DNA from 2 places in the Oceanobacillus sp. FSL K6-0118 genome. Region 1 is predicted to be linked to the other one. Evidence: riboswitches for the same ligand, from Rfam matches in the RefSeq annotation. Region 1 holds a riboswitch; the other holds the start of a gene.
The links. A riboswitch is a leader RNA that binds a small molecule or an ion and turns the genes downstream of it on or off. The one in region 1 is predicted to bind preQ1.
Positions count from the first base shown of each region.

Region 1 (4,296 bases):
TCTCATAGCTTTTTACTATGCCATGTTTCGTAATTAAATCCTTAGCCACTTTCTTCTGCTTAATTTTTATAGTTAGCTCGGTTTCAAATGGAAATGGATCCATATAAATCGTATTGTCCGCCTTCCATTCCGGCCAAAGAATCTGGCTATTCCCTTTATCAATAGAGGGTACTGGAATTCCGTTTTTATAAAAGAAATGGAATTCCTCCTTTTTAACACCGGGTTTATTTATACAAAAGAACAGGGAGAGACTATCTGTAAACTTTAGTAATTCATAATGGAAGTCAAATAAGTTCTCATCAAAATCTTTCATCGAGTGAATGATTTCCTGTTGTCTCTTTCTTTCTTGTGCTACAAAGGTATCCGCAAATGGAGAAGATTCTTGGGTAATAAAGTTTGTATAATGCATACTACATAATAAGGCTGCATACGTATCTATTTTTTCAACTTCATTTATTCCGTGTGTATAAATGATGGTCTTCGGAGCTAAGGGGTAACTCGTAAAATCATACGGTGCTTTTAGATGATCATTCCATACTGGTTGCTTATCAAAGTACTTCCAACCATAGTCATGAAGTGTGATTGCTGTTACAACCGAATCCATAAGAGTGTTACTTAATAATAGTTCTTTTTTCCAATACTTTATTAATTCACCAGATACAATGGCATGGTTGTCTTGCTCAATCATTATAAAATGATCTGTTTCTTCTCTAACAATCATAACTAGCGCCTCCTTGTATAAATATTATGTAAGTATATAAAAAAACTTCACGAATTAGTAAGTTAATCGTGAAGTTTTTATTATGGTATATCCCTTTATCCTATCTAAACGGGTAGTAAGACTCCCAATGACGGAAATCTTCTTTATATGATTTTATCAAAATGTACTTGTTTATTTAAAGTATACATAATTGGAATACCAATAGCCAAAACAACGATTTCTCCAATGGCTGTAGTTACCCAAGAAAATAGGAAAGGTAATCCCAATGCTAAGTATAATTCTAATGCGACAATGAACATGTTAAAACTGAAAATGATTGCATTGGCTGCTAGTAAAAGTAGCGTGTTTTTCGTGTATTTAGAAAGTAGAATAATAAGTCCTAAAGATATTGCCGAATGCGCGACACCAAATACAATATCATACAGTCGCATTGGTGAGAAAAATAGATTGGTTAAAAATACACCAAATATAATACCGAAAAAGAACTTCTTATTAAATACGACGAGATGATTAAACATCTCAGGTACACGAAATTGGACATTCGTAAAGCCAAATGGTTGTATAAGTGCTGATACAGCTATATACATTGCAGCCAAAACGCCATTTGCAGTTAACGTTTTTATATTCATTTCCATCTCTCCTTAGTTTTTTTACGTGGGAGGCTTTCGAACCACGGATTTTTAATACAATAGAATATATCATAGCAAAATTTATAATCATTCACAATGGAAATATTAGTAATCTTTAAGTATTAGTTTTTTTCCAGCCTAAACGGGCAGTAAGACTTCCGGTTCAAGCTTCTGGGGAAACAAACAAGGTATTTGGGAGATTGACTGCCTGTATAGGTCCGATAAGTACTCGTGCTTGGGATATCAGTACTCATGTTTAAGATATCAGTGCGACTAACCATCAGTGGAGGATGAAAGAGGATCCCACTGATGGAAGTATTCTTTATCGACAATCAATAGGTCTTATTCTGTTCTACCTATACCATGAAGGAGTAATAGAGTTTTAGAAGTATCTGACCCTTTTTGGAAAATATATCTCATCGTCTTTCCCTGTTTATTTTAGTTGTTCACTTTTCTTGCCGACGCGCTTTAATACATCTATTACTATTTTCTTTTCTTCATCTGTAACACCTTCAAACACGTTTTCGATGACTTGTTGATGAAGCGGGAAGATTTCTTCCATTAGTTTAATTCCTTGATCTGTTAATTGAATATAAACTACACGGCGGTCATCTTTGCATGGAGTTCTTTCTAGTAGTCCTTTTTTTTCTAATTTATCGATAACATAAGTAATGGAACCAGTATTAATCAATACGGATTGTGTAATTTGTTTAATAGTCTGTTGCCCCTTATGATATAATGCTTCTAATACAGTGAAATCAGATGTCCGCATTCCATGACTACTTATATCCTTTTTAATTAATTCTGCCAACGTCTTATTAGCCTTTAGCAAGACAACAAAAGCCTTTAGCGATAAATTCTCTGACATAATAAATTCTCCTTTAATATTATTAATACCTGTATACTTAATTAAGAAATTTTTAATTAAGTATAATATACAAAATAGAGAGACATCTGTCAATAAAACGCAATAGAGCGTGAATCTAAAATTAGATTCACGCTCTAATTATTTTTTATCTCTAATTTTCATCATTTGCATTTTATCATTGAAAAGAGCTGGATAGGATAAGAACCCTAGGAATATGCTTGTGACGATTGCGGTTGTTAATAGTAAAAATAGGACAAGTAGTTGGAATTGGACAGCTTGTACTGGATCTGCCCCTGCAATGATTTGTCCACTCATCATTCCAGGTAATTGGACTAGGCCGATTGTTTTTTGGCTTTCAATAGTAGGAATCGTACTAGCTTTAATAGAAGTAACTAAGGGAGTATGGATTGCTTGTTTCGGTGTCCCACCTAAGGATAAGATGAGCTCTGTTTCATCTTGCCGCGCTTCTACTTCAGCAGTAAACCGATTAAGGAATAAAATGGCAAGAACCATCGAATTTCCAACGACCATTCCGCTTATCGGTATAATATACTGTGCGGTAGGTGGAGTTATTTGGAATCCTAGTAAGATTGCTTGAGTAAGTATTTCTATAAAAATAAAAGTAATAATAAGCTTCCAAGTAATCCCTTTTATTGATGCTCCCTTTTTCCTGGCGTTTTGTGTTGCTGCACCAATCATTAAGGCAATCATTAAAATGATAAAAATATACTCTTCCGATGCAAAGACAAATTGTAATACATATCCGACAATAAGTAATTGAATAATAGAACGAACTGTTGCGATAATTGTATCCTTTTCTAAATCTAAATGTAATGTTTTAGATAGGATGATGGGAATTAATACAAAAATTAGTGCTAATGTCAATGTTAAATAACTCATTCTAAGTCTCCCTTTATAAAACGTTTTACTCTTTCATCTTTCGGGTTATTTAAAAATTCACTCTTGCCCGTTTCAAGGACCTCGCCAGCCATCATAACCCATGAATAGTCACCAATGGTCAAGGCTTGGTCTAAATTATGCGTAATCCAAACAATTGTTGTTCCGTATTTTTGGTTTATCTTTTGTATTAATTCTTCAATGTCGTGTTGAGATATACGATCGAGAGAAGAAGTGATTTCATCTAATAAGAGAACCTTAGGACGATTTACTAATGTACGAGCGATAGAAACTTTTTGCTTCTGTCCTCCAGATAGATCATTAATATTCCGATTTAAGAAGTCTTTTCCTAGTGATACATCTTCTAATAATTCTTTTGCATCATCTTCAGGTAATGTTTCGCCTTTTAAAGTAAGTGGTAATGAAAGGTTTTTATATACCGATCCACTTAGCATTGTAGCACTTTGCAACGCAAGTCCGATTTTGCGACGTAATATTATTGGATCATACTCATCAATAGGTTTGTCATTTATTATTATTTGTCCCGAGTCAGGAGAAATAAGTCCATTACATAATCGAAATAAAGTTGTCTTACCTGCACCAGAAGGGCCCACTAGTGTTGTTATTTTACCTTTGGCAAACGAGCCGGAAATATTTTTTATTATAGGAACATTACGATCAGAAAATGTAACGTTTTTAAATGTAATAATTGGCTCAAATTCAGTTGTCATTATATTTACCTTCCTTATAAACAAATTTTTAAACCCCTTCTATTATTCAATATTTTCCTTTAGCATTCTATAAATATGCATAATCAGCTTCTTGTATCGTGTTTAATGAATTAATATAAAGATATGAAATAAAAGTGTTGACTTTTTGGTTAGAGAATAGTAATATAAATTTTGCTGTTATCAAAGTTAGCTCCTTTTAAAAATAACTTTTTAAAAAATGTTGACATAGATTTCGGTGGTTGATATAATATAAAAGTTGCTGTTGAAAAAACAATTTGAATTAATTGTTGACAACGAATAGGAACTATGTTATATTAATAAAGCTGCTTTAAATAAGCGGCGAGAAATTAATTGCTCTTTGAAAACTGAACAAACAACCAGTATGTTAAGATAAGAGAAACTCGTTTTCTTTTAAAAATAGAAGGTAACACTTCTAAAAGCTAAGAGATA
Region 1 covers NZ_JBBOVR010000001.1:500,214-504,509, forward strand. Annotated here, with positions in the region: gene MHI02_RS02555 (DUF3891 family protein) at 1-721, opposite strand, end outside; gene MHI02_RS02560 (QueT transporter family protein) at 865-1,350, opposite strand; PreQ1 riboswitch class I at 1,357-1,401, opposite strand; gene MHI02_RS02570 (MarR family winged helix-turn-helix transcriptional regulator) at 1,784-2,218, opposite strand; gene MHI02_RS02575 (ABC transporter permease) at 2,357-3,118, opposite strand; gene MHI02_RS02580 (ABC transporter ATP-binding protein) at 3,115-3,846, opposite strand.

Region 2 (4,296 bases), 380 kb from region 1:
AGATATTGCCTGCTCATTTACAAGAAATCGTATTTAAGTTACCTTATGGATGACAATGAGTATTGTTATTTGTATGTAGCGATTAGTATTGTAACTTATGTGGGATTTGACCTTGTTTCTTATTATTTATAAGTTTTCAAGGATTTTAAGATTTGGTCTGGCGGTTAATAGAAGTTATTGTATGTTACCACGTTTCTAAAGAAAAAGGATAGTTTGGGGGCATGATGATGAAGGTGAACATCGAAATTGACGATAAGCATGCAGAACCATCCATAACCATTCAGACAAATGAATGGTCCGATGAACTGGAAGAAATAGTTGCAATTATTAAACGGAAAAATCGAAAGCGTATACTTGGGATTGAGTCAGATCAAACGGTACTACTTGACCCCAATCAGGTAGAATTTGTATATGCTGAAAAAAGAAAAATTCTTGCATGCATTGGTAAACGGAATATTGAAGTAAGGATGAAGCTCTATGAAATAGAAGATGTTTTAGCTCCTTATGGCTTTATGCGTTTTTCAAAATCAGTCATCGGCAATCTTAATCATATTGAACGTTTTGAGTTATCATTTAATGGAAATCTCTGTGTTTATTTTCATTCTGGAAATAAAGAGTTTATTACACGAAAATATGTGAAATCAATCAAAGATAGATTGGTTATGGGAGGGCAGTCAGATGATTGTTGAAGCAGTTAAAAGAAGTATGATGGGGATAGCTCTAGGTGGTATTTTTACATTTATTGCCCTTACTGTTGTAATGTTTACCAGCACGGACGCTGCTATCTCACAAATATGGATTTATATGCTCTGTTCTTTTATTCTTGGTATTTATTTTGGATTGGCCTCGTTTTTGTTTGAGGATAATGGCTGGAGTTACCTGAAAAAAACCGCTATTCATTTCTGCTTGTCGATAGCTGTTTACTTTACAATCGCCTTGTTTATTGCTGACTGGATTCCATTTAGCTTAGCAGCAATTTTAATAAGTTTTCTGGTTTTTATATTTGTTTATGCTGTTTTTTGGATGGGGTATTATCTATATTACAAAAAGGTGGAAGCATCGTTGAACGCTAGTTTGAAGAAGAAAAATGATATATTCAAGTGAGTAGAATCCATATACTATATTGGGTAAATTCAATAAATGAGTAGCTTTTTCAACAGCATATTTTTGGCATATGACTCTATTCATTAGTTATTGAACTGATGAAATTCTTTTCCCTATGTTAAAAAAGTTTGAAACACCTGCTTTAAAGTCTGGTATCTAGAGTGGAAAGAAGAGGGTGGAGAAAGAGTTAGATTGTGGTGCAAGTAATAGTGATTCTGATGGGTGGTTACTGTAGTGAAATTTTGGAAAGGTACGAATTAATTGAAAGAGCAATAGAAACTTTTCATGAAATTTTTACGAAGATTGAAGAAAACAGTGGTGTATCTGTGATATACACTATGCCTAAAAAATAAGTGTCAAATTGTTCAATTAAAAAGGTCATTCCTTAATGAAACTTTTATTTTTCTAATCCGTACATAAGGTTATGTGATTATTGTAAATGATGGAGGTGTCAAATGTGTCTAAAGAAGTTATTTTCATCTTAGTTATAGCATCTATGGCTATATGGATTACGGTTTCTCGAGAGGCTGTAAAACCTTCAAAAAAGATAAACTGGCGAAAAATGATAACATTACTGTCTGCTGGATCTTTATCTGCATTAGTTATAACCATTACACTTTTTCAAAGCTTGCTGTTTTAGTTCTGTTTCCGGGTACGTTATTTCAAAAAAGTGGCGATGATTTTTTAGTAATTGGCAGTATAGTTAAATGAAATTTATTTCGGTTGGAGAATGGAGAGAGAAATAAGGTGAAAAAACGATGGTATTTCTGGTGGATTGGTAACATATTTTGGATTATCATTTTTGTAATTGGATTAGCTATTATTTGGTTAAGAGAGGTCGATGGTGCTGGGGTTACTCAAACACCTGAGCTTAAATTATTGGCATTTATAGTCTTATTGATTGCGTTTATAATACCAACGATTATTCAAGGTGTGTGGCTAATTGTTAATTTGAGAATTAGCAGTAGTAAATAAACAAATACGATGTTATTATATAGGGCAGTTTTCTTCAATAACTGAAGCATTTTTTCTATGAAAGCAAGTTTAATAAAGGAAGAACAAGTAGTCTTCAGCTTTTTACCCGTATTATGTTCTCTTCTTTTGGAAACGTTTATATTCATTTTTTATGTTGACATATATTCTTTAATCTAAAACAAAAGATATGGTAAAGTAATATTGTAAGTGAATAATAGAATCTGCGTATTGGCAGGAGAGGTTCGAAATTCCATCCCTCTATAAAAAACTAAGGAGCTAGGACAGCACCTTCTTTAGTGTTGTCTTTTTTGTCTAGCTCCAGCGCCCAGCGACTAGCGAGACTTCCCTCACCTCCGTACGATAAGTCAACATCGACTCACTCCGTTCGTCGTGTTTCCTTTATCTCCTACGGCTCAGTCCAGTCCGTACGTCGCTAAACGGGCGCTTACGCTTTTCTTTATTGGATGGATACAAGCTCCCAAAGATACAAAATAAACGAAGGAGTGATGATTCATGATGCAACAGATTTATCCGGTTACAGAACATCCCTATGCATATGAACTAAATAAAGATTTTCAATTTGCTGCAGCTCATTATGTACCACATGAGGATGCTGGGAAATGTCAAAATATGCATGGGCACACCTATTTTACCAATATCACCATTGCTGGAAACGAACTTGATCACACAGGTTTTTTAGTTAATTTTAAAAAAATAAAAGACTTAATTCACAAGAGATTTGATCATCATGTGATGAATGAAGACACCAAATTCTCCGACCAAGACGCTGAATACTTTCCGACAACAGAAGTGGTTGCCCGGACTATCTATGAAATCATTCAGGAATACCTAAACACCCTACAGAATAAGCCAACTTGTGTTCAGGTATATTTAAGGGAAACGCCTACGAGCTATTGTATTTACCGACCAAAGGAGAAAACATTATGAGAAAAATACCTGTACTTGAAATATTTGGCCCAACTATTCAAGGGGAGGGAATGGTCATTGGCCAAAAAACAATGTTTGTCAGAACGGCCGGCTGTGATTATTCCTGTTCCTGGTGTGATTCGAAATTCACCTGGGACGGTTCAGAAAAGGAATCGATTCAAATGATGGAACCGCAGGAAATAGTGGAAGCATTATATGAAAAGGGAGGCGGACGATTTCAACATGTTACCATCTCTGGAGGAAATCCAGGATTATTGGCTCAATTGAATGCATTGGTAGATTTACTTCATGAAAATCAGGTGAAGGTTGCATTGGAAACACAAGGTAGCAGATGGCAGGAATGGTTTACAAAGATAGATGATCTAACGATTTCGCCTAAGCCGCCAAGCTCTGGAATGACTACAAATTTTGAAACATTGGATTTTATCATCCGTTCATTAAAGGAAAAACAACAGGGGGATTTCAGTTTAAAGGTAGTCGTCTTTGGGAAAAAAGATTTGCAATATGCCATCAACATACACAAAAGGTATCCTGATGTAAAATTGTTTTTGCAAGTGGGTAATGATGATTTAGAAACGGGAGAACAGGAGAAGTTGTTAGCCTATCTGCTTGAAAAATACGAACGATTGGTTGATCTTGTAATGAATAGTTCAGAATTGAACGATGTTCGGGTATTGCCGCAACTTCACACCTATTTATGGGGAAATAAACGTGGTGTTTGATATAAAAACTTTAACCTTACTCTTCCAAAGTAGTGGGTTCAAGCATTTTGTCTAAAGGAATGTGTTCGGTGAGATTCTTTTATTGGAGTTGAACATATTTGGGAAAACATTTTATTAAGAATCGCTTATTAGAAAGGATTATAGGGGCGAGCTTTTCAATATCAATCTTTTTTATCGTCATAATTAGCAGTAGTGGATTTAATTTTTTTGAATTCCATGAACTGATTACAATACCGGCGATTTGGGCTTTATTTTTTGGCTACGGAATAATTAGTTCCATTTTCATAGATGTTATTGGGAAATTCATACCCAATTTTACAGGTAAACAAATTTTGCTTTATTTTTTGATTGGATATCCCCTTTTCTTGGTTTTGATGCCAATAGAATACGCGTTAATCGCTGGAACAATTGGTGGCTTTTTCTCTCTTCTCTTTTTATTTGGTAAAGAAAAGTTAAAGCCTTTAAAGTGGTATAGCTGGATTGTAATTGTTATACCGCTTGTTTGTTTGGTGATGATTCCTATGGATCATACAAGTAAAGTCGGGTG
Region 2 covers NZ_JBBOVR010000001.1:880,819-885,114, forward strand. Annotated here, with positions in the region: gene MHI02_RS04610 (LytTR family DNA-binding domain-containing protein) at 228-689, shown strand; gene MHI02_RS04615 (DUF3021 domain-containing protein) at 679-1,104, shown strand; gene MHI02_RS04620 (hypothetical protein) at 1,562-1,744, shown strand; gene MHI02_RS04625 (DUF3923 family protein) at 1,852-2,079, shown strand; PreQ1 riboswitch class I at 2,311-2,357, shown strand; gene queD (6-carboxytetrahydropterin synthase QueD) at 2,593-3,027, shown strand; gene queE (7-carboxy-7-deazaguanine synthase QueE) at 3,021-3,749, shown strand; gene MHI02_RS04640 (hypothetical protein) at 3,848-4,296, shown strand, end outside.
Region 2: another riboswitch for preQ1. It lies ahead of queD (6-carboxytetrahydropterin synthase QueD); the one in region 1 lies ahead of MHI02_RS02560 (QueT transporter family protein).